Thalassobaculum sp. OXR-137: one gene and its partner. The protein of the gene in region 1 binds, or shares a complex with, the protein of each later gene. Links are inferred from orthologs where the notes say so. Each region holds a gene or a part of one and is shown on either strand. Other genes may lie near its edges. The genes, in order: xseA and T8K17_RS20560.

What was found.
Region 2: the proteins of xseA (region 1) and T8K17_RS20560 are in contact, whole or in part, in a cryo-EM structure (PDB 8TXR), measured with the Escherichia coli proteins. The link is inferred for Thalassobaculum sp. OXR-137 from one-to-one orthologs.

The regions. Positions count from the first base shown.
Region 1 is NZ_CP139715.1:1,349,677-1,356,886, reverse strand. Bases 2,683-5,568 are described here. They hold xseA (exodeoxyribonuclease VII large subunit), read right to left. Parts: upstream 4,949-5,568; coding sequence 3,416-4,948; downstream 2,683-3,415. Other genes in these bases: T8K17_RS06425 (class I SAM-dependent methyltransferase), read left to right, coding at 5,057-5,568; T8K17_RS06435 (M23 family metallopeptidase), read right to left, coding at 2,683-3,416. In the rest of the region: T8K17_RS06450 (lysophospholipid acyltransferase family protein), read left to right, coding at 1-367; T8K17_RS06445 (3-deoxy-D-manno-octulosonic acid transferase), read left to right, coding at 364-1,635; lpxK (tetraacyldisaccharide 4'-kinase), read left to right, coding at 1,632-2,600; more of T8K17_RS06435, read right to left, coding at 2,604-2,682; more of T8K17_RS06425, read left to right, coding at 5,569-6,076; purD (phosphoribosylamine--glycine ligase), read left to right, coding at 6,176-7,210. UniProt on the Escherichia coli protein: Bidirectionally degrades single-stranded DNA into large acid-insoluble oligonucleotides, which are then degraded further into small acid-soluble oligonucleotides.
Region 2 is NZ_CP139715.1:4,412,423-4,419,732, reverse strand. Bases 1,585-4,570 are described here. They hold T8K17_RS20560 (exodeoxyribonuclease VII small subunit), read left to right. Parts: upstream 1,585-2,938; coding sequence 2,939-3,202; downstream 3,203-4,570. Other genes in these bases: dxs (1-deoxy-D-xylulose-5-phosphate synthase), read left to right, coding at 4,125-4,570; T8K17_RS20555 (farnesyl diphosphate synthase), read left to right, coding at 3,215-4,105; T8K17_RS20565 (histone deacetylase family protein), read left to right, coding at 1,918-2,844; T8K17_RS20570 (GNAT family N-acetyltransferase), read left to right, coding at 1,585-1,908. Also shown: T8K17_RS20580 (efflux RND transporter permease subunit), read right to left, coding at 1-62; T8K17_RS20575 (efflux RND transporter periplasmic adaptor subunit), read right to left, coding at 85-1,206; more of T8K17_RS20570, read left to right, coding at 1,375-1,584; more of dxs, read left to right, coding at 4,571-6,056; T8K17_RS20545 (DUF3422 domain-containing protein), read right to left, coding at 6,064-7,310. UniProt on the Escherichia coli protein: Bidirectionally degrades single-stranded DNA into large acid-insoluble oligonucleotides, which are then degraded further into small acid-soluble oligonucleotides.

The DNA of each region.
Region 1 (7,210 bases):
CGATGGGATCCCGGTCGGCATCACCCCCGACGGCCCCCGCGGTCCGCGGATGCGATGCCAGCCCGGCGTGGTGGAGGCGGCGCGGATCTGCGGGGTTCCGGTGATCCCGGTCGCCTGCAGTTCCCGCCCCCGATTCCAGGCCAGGTCCTGGGACCGCTTTCTCGTGCCGCTGCCCTTCACCCGGGGGATCGTGGTCTTCGGTCCGCCCATCGACGTGACCGAGGCGGCGGCCGACCGCGAAGGGTTCCGCCTGCGGATCGAGGAGGCGCTGAACCGGGTGACCGACGAAGCCGACCGGGCGCTTGGCCTGGAGCCGATCCCGCCGGCGGCGGCGAAACCCGCCGCGAAGCGCGGAACCGCCCCATGATCCTGTCGCTCTACAAGGGCCTGGCGACCGCCCTGGGACCGGCGATCGACGCCTATCTCGACCGGCGGGTGGCGCGCGGCAAGGAGGATCCCCGCCGGTTGGACGAACGCCGCGGCGTCGCCGACCGGCCCAGGCCCGACGGCCCTCTGGTCTGGCTGCACGCGGCCAGCGTGGGCGAAGCGGTCGGGCTGCTCACCCTGATCCGCGCCCTGCGCCAGACCCGGCCCGATCTGACGCTGCTGATGACCACCGGCACCACCACCTCCGCCGACGCCATGGCCAGGCGCCTGCCCGAGGGCGTGATCCACCAGTTCGTGCCGGTCGACCGCCCGGCCTGGGTCGGCCGCTTCCTCGACCATTGGCGCCCCGATCTCGGCATCTGGATGGAATCCGACCTGTGGCCGACCCTGGTGACCGAGGCGGACGGGCGCGGCATTCCGCTGGTCATCGTCGACGGCCGGCTGTCGGTCGGCGCGTTCCAGCGCTGGCGCCGGATGGGATGGCTCGCCCGCCCGCTGTTCGGCGCCTTCGATCTGGTGCTGGCGGCGAGCGCCGATCAGGCGCGGCGGTTCTCCGCCCTGGGCTGCGCCGACGTCCGCTATGCCGGCAATCTGAAGGCTGCCGGCGATCCGCCGGAGGGCAACGAGGCGCTGACCGCGGAAATCCGCGCCGCCGTCGCCGGGCGCCCGGTCTGGCTCGCCGCCAGCACCCATCCGGGCGAGGACGCGGTGGTGCTCGACGCCCATGCCCGGCTCGCCTCCGGACGACCAGACCTGCTGACGGTCATCATCCCCCGCCACGTCACCCGGGCCGACGAGATCGCCGGGTTGATCCGGGCCCAGGGCCTGACCGCCGCGCGCCGGTCCGCGGGCGAGACGGTGACCTCCGGCACCGCCGTCTATCTCGCCGACACGATGGGCGAGGTGGCCGGGTTCTACTCCGCCATCCCGGTGACCTTCCTCGCCGGGTCCCTGGTGCCGGTCGGCGGGCACAACCCGATCGAGCCGGCCCATTGCGGGACCGCCCTCGTCTTCGGGCCGCTGATCCCCAACAACCGGGATGCCGCCGACGCCCTGCTCGCCGCCGACGCCGCGCGGGAGGTGACGGACGCCGAGAGCCTGGCCCAGACCGTCGGCGCGCTGCTCGACTCGCCCGAGTCGGCCGCCGCCATGGGCGGGCGGGCGCGGGCCGTCGCCGCCGAGGGGCGCGCGGGCCTCGTCCGGATCCTCGACGCGCTGACCCCGCTCCTTCCGGGCGGGCCCCGATGAAGGCCCCCGGCTTCTGGACGACCGGCGGCTGGCCGGCGGCTGCCCTCGCCCCGGCAAGTTGGCTGTGGCGTCTCGGCGCCCAGATCCGCAGGGCCACAACCACAACTTACCGTCCGGCGGTGCCGCTGATCTGCGTCGGCAACGCCACCGCCGGCGGCGCGGGCAAGACCCCGACGGTCCTCGCCGTCGCCGCCGAGCTGATCGTCCGCGGCAGCCGGGTCGGCCTGCTGTCCCGTGGCCATGGCGGCACCCTGAGCGGGCCGGTCCGTGTCGATCCGGCGGTCCATGGCAGTGCCGAGGTGGGCGACGAGCCGCTGCTGCTGGCCGCCGCCGCCCCAACCGTGATCGCCCGGGACCGGGCGGCCGGCGCGCGGCTTCTGGAGGAGATCGGCATCGACGTCATCGTCATGGACGACGGGCTGCAGAACCCGTCCCTGATCCCCACGCTCAGTCTTCTCGTGGTCGACGGCGGGGCGGGGATCGGCAACGGCCAGCTGATGCCCGCCGGCCCCCTGCGCGAGCCCTGGGACGCCGCCCTGCAGAAATCCGCCGCCGTGGTGCTGATCGGCGACGACCGGACCGGGATCGCCACACGGGTGGGCGACCGGCGGCCGCTGCTGCGCGCCGTTCTGGAGCCGTCGCCGGCCTCCCTCACTCTGCGCGGTCAGCGCGTTCTCGGTTTCGCCGGGATCGGCCGCCCGGATAAGTTCCGCGAAACCCTGACCGAGATCGGCGCCGAACTGGTCGGGTTTCAGGCTTTCGCCGATCACCACGCCTACCGGCCGCTGGAGGTCATGGAACTGGTCGAGCGCGCGGTGGGCCTGAACGCCATCCCGGTCACCACCGCGAAGGACGCGGTGCGCCTGCCGCCGGAGGCCCGGCCGATGGTCACGGTCGTGGACGTGTCGCTGAGCTGGCGGGATCCGGCGGCGATCGCCGCCCTGCTCGACGGGATGACGCCGTAGCGTCTACTGGCCGGGCATCGGCGGGACCACGAAAGCCGGGTCCAGACGCCGGTCGTACCAGTTCATCCGCCAGTCGAGATGCGGGCCGGTCGCCCGGCCGGTCGCCCCGACCGTGCCGATCACGGTGCCCTGCCTGATGTGCTCTCCGACCTTCACCGCGACGCTGTCCATATGGATGAAGGTGCTGGACAGGCCGTGGCCGTGGTCGAGGATCAGGGTGCCGCCGGTGTAGTAGTGGTCGGTCGCCGACAGGGTCACCAGACCGTCTGCCGGCGCCACCACCGGCGTGCCTTTGGGGACCGCGATGTCGATGCCGTAATGGGGCTGGCGCGGCTGGCCGTTGAGGATCCGCTGGCTGCCGTACACGCCGGAGATCGGTCCGGTGACCGGCCAGATGAAGCCGGAGCGGAAATCGGACTCGACCCGGTCGGCCGCCCGCGCCGCCTTCACCTCGGCCTGATCGCGCTGGATCCGGTCCAGCACCTCCTTGGGCGGGGTCACCATGGTGTCCGGCAGGCCGTCGATGCGCTGAATCCTGAACTCGCGCGGCGCCACATCGAGGGTCCGGGTCTCCGCCGAGCCGTCCGGCGCGGTGATCACCAGGGTGGAGGTCACCGGCGCATCCCGGTGGAACCCGAAGACGAAGACGCCGTCGCGGTCGACCACCACCGGAATGCCGTCCAGCACAAGCTTTGTGCCCGGATCGGTCTTGCCGAACACCACACCGCCCTGAGTGAAGCTTCCGTTGAAGGTGGTCTCCGCCCGCGCCACCGTCGACAGCAGGAGGAGACAGGCGATCGCGAGGAACCGGCGCATCAGAACAGGGTCTCCTGGGTGGGGGTGGGGGTGTCGGACGAGGATGCCGGTGTCGGTTTGGCCTTGGGCTTAGGTTTCGCCCCGCCGCCCCCGGAGGGTCCGGACCCGGCGCCGATGACCGCCGAGGTCTCGCCGTCCCGGAACCGCAGGGACACCGTCTGACCGGCGCTGGTCTCGGCGGCGGATTTCACCGGCGCGCCGGACTCGTCGCGCACCAGGGCGAAACCGCGTTCCAGCACGCGCTCGAAGGAATTGGCGTTGAGGAGCTTCTCCAGGGAATCGACTCGAGTCTTCTCTACCTTCAAACGCCGGTCGTAGGCCGCCTCAGCTCTGCGCAAATATCTGTCTAGTTCCCGGGCGCCGTCGACCACGGAGCGCTCGATCGGTCCGACCCGCAAACCGCGCGCCACCGTGTCGAATCGTCCCCGGGTGCGGGCCAGGATCTCCGCCGGCGAGGGGATCGGCCGGTCGACCGCATATTTCAGCCGGTCGAGCAGAGCGGTGATCCGGCTCAGCGAGGTGCCCGAGGCATAGTCCAGCCGCTGCTGCGCCTGCTCGATCCGAGCGCCCGGGTCGCCGAGCCCACGGGCCAGTCCGGAGACGATGGTCCGACCCTCGTTCAGCCGGCGGCTGACGGCGCCGGTCAGCCGGGCGGTGTCCTCGGCGATGCGGGCAATCAGGTCGGTGCGCACCGGCACCGCCATCTCGGCCGCCGCGGTCGGGGTCGGCGCCCGGCGGTCGCTGGCGAAGTCGATCAGGGTCGTGTCGGTCTCGTGGCCGACGGCGGAGATCAGCGGGATATCCGAGCCGGCGGCGGCGCGCACCACCTCCTCCTCGTTGAATGCCCAGAGATCCTCCAGGCTGCCGCCGCCGCGCGCGACGATCAGCAGGTCCGGACGCGGCATCGGCCCGCCCTGCTCCGGCAGGCTGTTGAAACCGCGGATGGCGCGGGAAACCTGATCCTTCGCCGCGTCGCCCTGGACCAGAACCGGCCAGACGATGACATGCACCGGGAAGCGATCGGCCAGCCGGTGCAGGATGTCCCGGATCACCGCCCCGGTCGGCGAGGTGACCACGCCGATGACGCCGGGCAGGAACGGGATCGGCCGCTTGCGGTCGGCGTCGAACAGGCCCTCGGCGGCGAGCCGCTTGCGTCTGTCCTCCAGCAGCTTGAGCAGCGCGCCCTCGCCCGCCAGCTCCATCTGCTCGATGACCATCTGGTACTTGGAACGGCCGGGATAGGTGGTCAGCTTGCCGGTGGCGATGACCTCCATGCCGTCCTCGGGCTGGATCGACAGCCGCTGGGCCGCTCCCTTCCAGCACACGGCATCGAGCACCGCGTTCTCGTCCTTGAGCGTCAGATAGACGTGGCCGGAGCCGGCGCGCATGGGCCGCGACACCTCTCCGCGCACCCGCACGCGCTCGAAACTGGATTCCACCGTGCGTTTAACCGCCAGGCTGATCTCGCCGACGGAGAACTCCGGCAGGTTTCCGACGGTGTCGGATCCGGGAGGTGGGGCTGCGTCTTCCATGGGTCTCCGTAACACCGATCGGCCGCCGTCGTCACGGGGCAACGAATTCTATTTCCGGCCCCCATTCCCGCATCATCCACAGGGACATGACAACCAATGGAAGATTCGATGACAAACTCCATCGCACAATACGTCCTCCAGGGCGATTTCCGGGCCGCCAGCGCCGTCGCCCGCGAGCAGGGCCTGCCGTCCTATGCCGAACTCGTCAGGACGGCGGAGTTTCTCTCCGCCACCGCCTGGCTCGCCACGGACGCCCCGGACCCGCACATCCGCGAAGAGGCGGAGCGGGTGCTGCGCGCGGTCGCCGCGATCTCTCCCCGTTGGGTGGAGAATGCGGTACCGCGAGCCCCGGTTCCCGAGCTCATGCCCCGCACCAAGGCAGCATTCGACAGCTTGATGGTCCGGGCTCTGGGGGATCGCGGATATTACCATCCGGTCAGCCTGCCCGGCCTCGACGGCCCCGTCCCACCAAGCCGCTTCAACGCACCGGACCGCAGCGGGGCCTATCACACCACGGAATGGACCCTGGCCAGGCCGCTGCTGGAGCGGGCCTGCGGCGGCAGTCTGCGCGACCGGGTGATCGTCGATGCCGGATGCGCCGACGGCTTCTTCTCCCTCAACCTCGCCCGCGCGGGAGCCCGGGTCGTCGCCCTCGACGTCGCGGTCACCATGGCCCTGCGCACCGCCACCTTTTGCGCCCTCAACGGCCTGGGCGACCGGGTGACCGTCCAGCTCGGCCCGGCCCAGGATCTGCCGGCGATCCTCGACCGCCTGCGCGCGGCATTTCCCGGACTGGAGCGCGTCGATGCCGTCTGTGCGCTGGGGCTGATCTATCACTTCGACGACATGACCGGCCCGCTGACCGCACTGACCGGGCTCGGCGCCCCGATTCTGTTCGAGCTGCATGCCTGCCCGCCGGAGGACGAGGCGGCGTTCGACCCGGCCCACCACCGCAATCCGGAGCCGGTGTCCCTGCCCTGGCTCTCCGCCTGGCTGCGACGGTCGGGGTTCGACACGGTGCCGGAACCCCGCTGGCGTGCGGCGGCCGAAGCGCTCGCGGACCGGCCCCGAATTCTGCGCCACGAGATGCTTCTCGCCCTGCCGGCGGCGGACCGGCCGGCGGAATGACGACGGTGTGGCATGGCCCGGCGGCACGGCGTATGGTCCGCGCCTGCCGCCGGACAGGCCGCGCGGCGGGATGAAGGATCGGACCTGGAGAAGCCTGACATGCGCATTCTGGTCGTGGGTTCCGGCGGGCGCGAGCATGCCCTGTGCTGGGCCATCGCCGCCTCGCCGCTGGTGACGAAGCTGTTCTGCGCCCCCGGCAATGCGGGCATTGCGCGCGAGGCCGAATGCGTGCCCATCGGCGTGGACGACCATGACGCCCTGGTGGCCTTCTGCACGGACTCCGCCGTCGATTTCGTGGTGGTGGGCCCGGAAGGGCCGCTGGTCGCCGGCCTGGTCGACAGGCTGGACGCCGCCGGCATCAAGTCCTTCGGTCCGACGGCCGCCGCCGCCGTGCTGGAAGGCTCCAAGGCCTTCACCAAGGACTTCTGCACCCGCCACGACATTCCGACCGCCGCTTATGGCCGCTTTACAGATCCCGAGGCCGCCAAGGTCTATATCCGCGAGCAGGGTGCGCCCATCGTGATCAAGGCCGACGGGCTGGCCGCCGGCAAGGGCGTGATCATGGCTGAGACCCTCGACGAGGCTCTGGAAGCGGTCGACGCGATCATGGCCGACCGGGCGTTCGGCGAGGCCGGGGCGGAGATCGTCGTCGAGGAATGGATGATCGGCGAGGAGGCCAGCTTCTTCGCGCTCACCGACGGCAAGGCGATCCTGCCGCTCGCCGGCGCCCAGGACCACAAGCGGGTCGGCGACGGCGATACCGGGCCGAATACCGGCGGCATGGGCGCCTATTCCCCCGCCCCGATCGTCGACGACGCCATGGCCGCCCGCATCGTGAAGGAGATCATCGAGCCGACCGTCGCCGGCATGGCGGCGGAGGGTCGCACCTTCCGCGGCGTGCTGTTCGCCGGGCTGATGATCACCGACGGGGGGCCGAAGCTGATCGAATACAACGTCCGCTTCGGCGACCCGGAATGCCAGGCGCTGATGCTGCGGGTGAAGGGCGACTTCCTGTCCGCCCTGATCGCCACCGCCGACGGCCAGATCGACCACTTCCACCTGCGCTGGCACGACGACACCGCGCTCTGCGTGGTCATGGCCGCCAACGGCTATCCGGGCGCCTACGAGAAGAAT
Region 2 (7,310 bases), 3.1 Mb from region 1 along the record:
ACCATGAGCACGGCGGAGACGACGGCGATCGGCCGCTCGATCGAGGCGCGGATGATGTTCATGGCCCTGTCCCCCGCTCTCGCCTCAGCCCTGGCCGGCGTCGACCGAGACGGTCTGGCCCGGTCGCAGCACCTCGTTGCCGCGGATCACCGCGAGCTCTCCGTCCTCCAGTCCGTTCAGGACCTCGAACCGGTTGCCCACGCTCTCGCCCAGGCGGACCGATCGGGGGACCGCCTTGCCGTCTTGCACGACGAAGACGATGTTCTCGCCGCGCTGGACGGTCACCGCGTCCTTGTCGACCGTCAGCACCTGCCGGCTCTGGTCCAGCGGGACCTCCAGGGTGATCGCCTGGTTCGCCGCGGTCGGCACCTGGGCGCTGTCCTGCGGCGTGAAGCGGACGGCGCGCGTGCGGGTGCGGGTGTTCTCCTCCGGGATCACGGCGCGGACGGCGGCGCTGAGCCGGGTGCCGTCCTGCAGCTCGGCCTCGACGACGGTACCGGGGCGCAGGCCGCCGGTCCGGTCGGCCGGCACGTCGGCCTCGATCTCCAGTTCCAGGTGATTGAGCATCGTCACCACCGGATCGCCGAGCCGCACATAGGAGCCGGCGGACACGTAGCGGACCGTCACCACCCCATCATACGGCGCGGTGATGGTCGCGTCAGCCAGGGCGATTTCCGCCAGGTCGAGCTGCGCCTTCGCGACGGCGGCGTCTGCTTCGGCGGCCCGCAGACCGGCGCGGTGCGCCTCCACGTCGCGCTCGGCATCCTCCATCCGGTCGGGGCGGTGGGCGCTGGAGTTCCTCAGCTTGCTCAGCCGGTCCAGGGTCTGCTGCGCTTTCGCCAGATTGGCCCGCTCGGCGATGATGTCGGCCGCGGCCGCCTTGGCCTGGGCGGCCACCCGTTCGCGCTCGGCGGTCAATCGGTCGCTGGAGAGCCGGGCGACGACGTCGCCTTTGCGGACCTGGTCGCCGACCTGCACCGCGACCTCGTCCACCTGCTCGGCGACCCGGGCGGCGAGCACCCCGGCCTCGCGGGCGACGAACCGGCCGAGGACATTGACGGTGGCGATCAGCGGCTGGCGGGTGACCGGATCGACACTGACCGAGGCGGCCCGCCCCTGGGCCAGGGCCGGATCGGCCGTGCTCAGGAACGCGCATAGGGCCAAAAGCCCGAGGATAAGGCCGGCGGGTCGGGTCGAAACGGGCATCGTCTGCAAGTCCTCGATGTCACTAGGCGATTGTAAGGTAGCACTCGCTGCGGCCTTGCAAGTCTACAGGGTGAGATATACCAAAGTCCGCAACTATTAACGGGCCGCCGGCTGCCGGCATGTCTGGATGGGCGGCGCGGGGAAGCGGCCGAAAAGCGAGTTTTTCCAATGGCATCCACCCCGACCGTGATCGAGACGGAGCGCTTGGTCCTGCGGCCGCATCGGCTGGAGGACGCCGAGAACATCACCCGGCTCTGGGCCGATCCGGAGGTGGTGCGCTACATCGGCCAGCCGTCGACCCGTCAGGAGAGCTGGTCGCGGCTGCTGCGCTATGCCGGCCATTGGGCACTGTTCGGCTACGGCTATTTCGCGGTCGAGGAGCGGGCGACCGGCCGGTTCATCGGCGATGTCGGCGTGGCCCAGTTCCGGCGCGAGGGAGTGGACGAACCCGAGAACTCGGCCGAGGCGGGCTGGGTCCTGTCGAGCGGGTGCCAGGGCCAGGGCTTCGGCCGGGAGGCGGTGACGGCTCTGCACCGCTGGATCGATACGTCACTCCCCGTACTCCGCACCCACTGCATCATCGACCCCCGGAACGAGGCGTCGGTCCGGCTGGCCCGGTCGGTCGGCTACGCGGAAATCGGTACCGTCAGCTACGCCGGCGACACCGTGCTGCTGCTGGTGCGCGAGCGGGGGGCTTGCTAGGCTCGGCCCATGACAACGCTTCTCTATACCCATGACGCCTGTGTTCACCACGAGCCGGGCAAGATGCATCCCGAGCACCCGGCGCGCCTGAAGGCGATCTGGCAGGCGCTCGAGGCACCGAATTTCAGCAAGCTGGACCGCCGCGAGGCGCCGCTGGCCTCGGTCGAGCAGATCGCCCGGGTCCATCCCGAGCGCTACGTGGCCGCCATCCTGGAGGCGGTGCCGAAGACCGGCATGGCGGCGATCGACGGCGACACCTTCCTGTCCCCCGGCACGGGCGAGGCCGCCCTGCGCGGCGCCGGCGCCGCCGTGGCCGCGACCGACGCGGTGCTGGGCGGGGAGGCGGCCAACGCCTTCTGCGCCACCCGGCCGCCGGGACACCATGCCGAGCCGGACCGGGCCATGGGCTTCTGCTTCTTCAACAACGTCGCCATCGCCGCCCGGCACGCCCAGGAGGTGCACGGGCTGAAGCGCGTGGCGGTGATGGATTTCGACGTCCACCACGGCAACGGCACCCAGGCGGCGTTCTGGGACACGCCCAGCCTGCTCTACGCCTCGACCCACCAGATGCCGCTCTATCCCGGCACCGGGGCGGCGACCGAGCGGGGGCAGGGCAACATCGTCAACGCGCCGCTGGCGCCGATGTCCGGCGGTCCTGAGTTCCGCCAGACCATGAGCGACCGCATCCTGCCGGCGCTGGAGGCGTTCCAGCCGGAGCTGCTGATCATCTCCGCTGGATTCGACGCCCATCGCGACGACCCGCTGGCCTCGCTGATGCTGGAGACAGAGGATTTCGTCTGGGCGACCAAGGAGCTGATGCGGGTCGCCAAGAAGGTCTGCGGCGGCAAGATCGTCTCCTGCCTGGAGGGCGGCTACGACCTGCAGGCGCTCTCCGTGTCGACGGCGGCCCATGTGAAGCAGCTCATGAAGGGCTGACGGGCCACGATCCGCGCTTTCCCGCGGCCCGCCCGCCGGCCTTGTTTCGCACCCGCACCCTGCATACACTCCGCGCGCTTTCCGGAGGATAGACGTGACCGATACACAAGCTGCCAAACCCGTCGCCGCGCCCGTCGACGCCATGAGCTTCGAGGACGCCCTGCGCGAGCTCGAAGCGATCGTCGAGACCCTGGAGCAGGGCCGGGGATCGCTGGACGATGCCATCGCCGCCTATGAGCGGGGGGCGGCGCTGAAGAAGCACTGCCAGAAGAAGCTGGAGGAGGCGCGCCTCAAGGTCGAGAAGATCAAGCTCGACGAGAGCGGCCAGCCGTCCGGCACCACCGATTTCGACGCCTGAGGGGAGCTGTCGATGGCCGACCTGCAGACCCTGCTGGAGGAGTGCGCCGCCACGGTCGACAAGACCATGGACCTGCTGCTGCCCCAACCGGACGACGCCGAAGCGCGGCTGTTCGAGGCCATGCGCTATTCCTGCACGGCGGGCGGCAAGCGGCTGCGGCCGTTCCTGGTGATGCAGTCGGCCAACCTGTTCCGGGTCGACAAGCGTTGCGCCGCCCGGGTCGCTGCGGCCGTCGAGTTCATGCATACCTACTCGCTGATCCATGACGACCTGCCGGCGATGGACGATTCCGACCTGCGCCGCGGCCGGCCGAGCTGCCACAAGCAGTTCGACGAGGCCACGGCGATCCTGGCCGGCGACGCGCTGCAGGCGCTGGCCTTCGAGGTGCTGGCCGCGCCCGAGACCCATGCGGATCCGGCGGTTCGGATCGAGCTGGTGCGCGAGCTGTCCCAGGCGGCCGGCGGCCACGGCATGTGCGGCGGCCAGATGATCGACCTGCTGGCCGAGCGCGACGGCGAGATGAATATCGGGGCTATCACCCGCCTGCAGCGCCTGAAGACCGGCGAGATGTTCGCATTCTCCTCCGTGGCGGGCGCGATCCTGGGCAAAGGCTCCTATCGGTCCTATATGGCTCTGCATAACTTCGCGCAGGAATTCGGCCTGGCCTTCCAGATCGCCGACGACCTGCTTGACGCCGAGGGCGACCCCGAGAAGACCGGCAAGCCGGTGGGGCAGGACGCCGCAGCGGGAAAAGCCACGTTCGTGTCCATTCTCGGGGCGGAGCGGGCCCGGGCGCAGGCCCATCTGCTGATCGATCAGGCGGTGCATGCGCTCGAGGTGTTCGACGAGGCGGCGGATCCGCTGCGCGAGGCTGCGCGTTACGTCGTCGACCGCACGAACTGACGGACTGGAAAGTAGGATCATGAGCCATCGGCCCGAGACACCGCTCCTGGACCGGATCGCCACACCGGACGATCTGAAGGGGCTGAGCGTCGCCGAACTGCGCCAGGTGGCTGACGAGCTGCGGGCTGAGACGATTTCCGCGGTGTCGGTGACCGGCGGCCATCTGGGCGCCGGCCTGGGCGTGGTCGAACTGACCGTGGCGCTGCATCATGTGTTCGACACGCCGCGCGACAAGGTGATCTGGGATGTCGGCCACCAGGCCTATCCGCACAAGATTCTGACCGGCCGCCGCGACCGCATCCGCACCCTGCGCCAGGGCGGGGGCCTGTCCGGCTTCACCAAACGGTCGGAGAGCGTGTACGACCCGTTCGGCGCCGCACACAGCTCCACCTCGATTTCCTCCGGTCTCGGCATGGCCGCCGCCCGCGACCTGCTGGGCGACGATTTCGACGTGGTCTCGGTGATCGGCGACGGTTCCATGAGCGCCGGCATGGCCTATGAGGCGATGAACAACGCCGGTGCCTCGGCCAGTCGCATGCTGGTGATCCTGAACGACAACGACATGTCGATCGCCCCGCCGGTGGGAGCCATGAGCGCCTACCTGTCGCAGATCGTGTCGTCGCGCTCCTTTGCCTCGTTCCGCGAGCTCGGCAAGCAGGTCGCCCGCCACTTCCCCAAGCCGCTGGAGCGCGCCGCCCAGCGGGCCGAGGAATTCGCCCGCGGCATGCTGACCGGCGGCACCCTGTTCGAGGAGATGGGCTTCTTCTATGTCGGCCCGGTCGACGGCCATAACCTCGACCACCTCGTGCCGATCCTGAAGAAGCTGAAGGGCCGCAAGCAGGGCCCCGTGCTGCTGCATGTGGTGACCGAGAAGGGCCGCGGCCATCCATTTAACGAGACCAATGCCGAGAAGTATCACGCGGTCGCCAAGTTCGACGTGGTCACCGGCGCCCAGTCCAAGCCGAAGCCGAACGCGCCGAGCTACACCAACGTCTTCGCCGACAGCCTGATCCAGGCGGCCGAAGCCGACGAGCGCATCGTCGCGGTGACCGCCGCCATGCCGTCCGGCACCGGCCTGAACAAGTTCGCCGAGCGCTTCCCGCACCGGAGTTTCGATGTCGGCATCGCCGAGCAGCACGCGGTGACCTTCGCCGCCGGCATGGCCTGCGAGGGCCTGAAGCCGTTCTGCGCGATCTATTCAACCTTCCTGCAGCGCGGCTACGACCAGGTGGTCCATGACGTGATGCTGCAGGAGCTGCCGGTGCGTTTCGCCATCGACCGGGCCGGCCTGGTCGGCGCCGACGGGGCGACCCATGCCGGCGCCTTCGACCTGACCTATCTCGGCTGCCTGCCGAATTTCGTGATCATGGCGCCGTCGGACGAGGCGGAGCTGAAGCACATGGTCGCCACCGCCGCCGCCATCGACGACGGCCCGTCCGCCGTCCGCTATCCGCGCGGCGAAGGCGTGGGCGTGGAGTTGCCGGCGACCGGCTCGGCGCTGGAGATCGGCAAGGGCAGGGTGGTGCGCGAGGGGACGACCGTCGCGATCCTGTCGCTCGGCACCCGCCTGCAGGACGCGCTGGCCGCGGCTGATGCGCTGCAGGCACGGGGGATTTCCACCACTGTGGCCGATGCCCGGTTCGCCAAGCCGATCGACACCGATCTGGTCACCCGCCTGGCCCGCGAGCATGCGGTGCTGATCACGGTGGAGGAGAACGCCATCGGCGGCTTCGCCACCCAGGTGCTGCACCATCTGGCCCATGCGGGTCTGCTCGATGGCGGGCTGGCGGTGCGGCCGATGGTGTTGCCGGACCGCCCCATCGACCACGACAGCCAGGCCGTCCAGTACAGGGATGCCGGGCTGCATGCCGAGTCCATCGTCACCATGGCGATCGGCGCGTTGATGGCGACCGGCGCCAGCATCGACATGTCGGCCGGACCGGTGGCCTGAGCGGCGTCTATTCGTCCTTCTCGCGTTCGATCCGGGCGCGCGCCCGCCGCGCGCCGAGCCAGACGAGGGCCGCGATGACCGGGACGGCGAAGCCCTGGACGGCGGGCACATTGACCGCCACTCCCATCGCCTTGACGGCATAGAGCAAATATCCGGCAACCCCGATCACGTAGTAGGTGATGGCCGCCACCGACAGGCCTTCCACCGTCTGCTGCAGGCGGAGCTGGAGCCGCGCCCGTTTGTCCATGGAGGCGAGCAGGTCGCGGTTCTGCGCCTCCAGGGTGATGTCGACGCGGGTGCGCAGCAGGTTGGCAGCCCGGGTCGCCCGCTCCGACAAAGAGGACTGCCGCGCCGCCGTCGACTCGCAGGTCCGCATGGCCGGCGTGAAGCGGCGGTCCACATAGGCGCTCGGCGTCGGGTGGTCGCCCAGGGGCACCTCGGCGATCTCCGCCACCCGGTCGCTCACCAGCCCCTGATAGGCCCGGGCCGCGGCGAAGCGATAGGAAGTGGCGGCGATGTTCTCCTCGATCTCGGCGGACAGGGTGATCAGCCGTTCGAGCATCCGCTGCTCGTCGTCGATCTGTCCGGCCGAGGTCATGGTCCCGGTCAGTTCCGCCAGGGAGGCGTCGATCCGGGCGATGGTCGGGGCGGCCTCGCGCGCCTTGGGCAGGGCCAGCAGGGCCATGTCGCGGTAGGTCTGGATCTCCACCAGCCGCTGCACCAGCCGGCCCGCCTGGCGCGGCAGCAGGGTGCGGTCGAACACCAGCATGCGGGTGAACCCGTCCGGCGCGATCCGGTGGTCGGTGGCGATCTCCGCCGCGCCCGCCAGCACCGTGGCCCGGCACAGGGAGGCGAGCGACAGGTGCTTGGCCAGTTCCGCCTCGGCCCGGTCGGTGCCGGCGGCGATCAGCGCCAGATGAATGGCGACGACCCGTTCGCCCGGCAGGGAGGCGAGCCAGTCCGCCGGCACGAGGGAGGAGGCGGGTTCGGCGAAAGGCGCGTCGAACGGTCCGTGCCGCAGGAAGGTGTAGGTGGTGAACTCGGTATGGCGCTCCCATTTCAGGCGGAACGTGCCGAAATCCATGATGTGGTGCGTGGCCCCGTCACCGGGCGGGGTGCCGCCGAGACGGGCGCAGAGCTCCTCAAGCCGGACCCGCTCGGTATCCCGGGCTCCGGTGCCGGTCAGCATCGCGATGTGGGAGACCCGCTCCGGCGCTTCCAACTCGGCGAACGGCCGCGCGTGCAGTTCCGCCG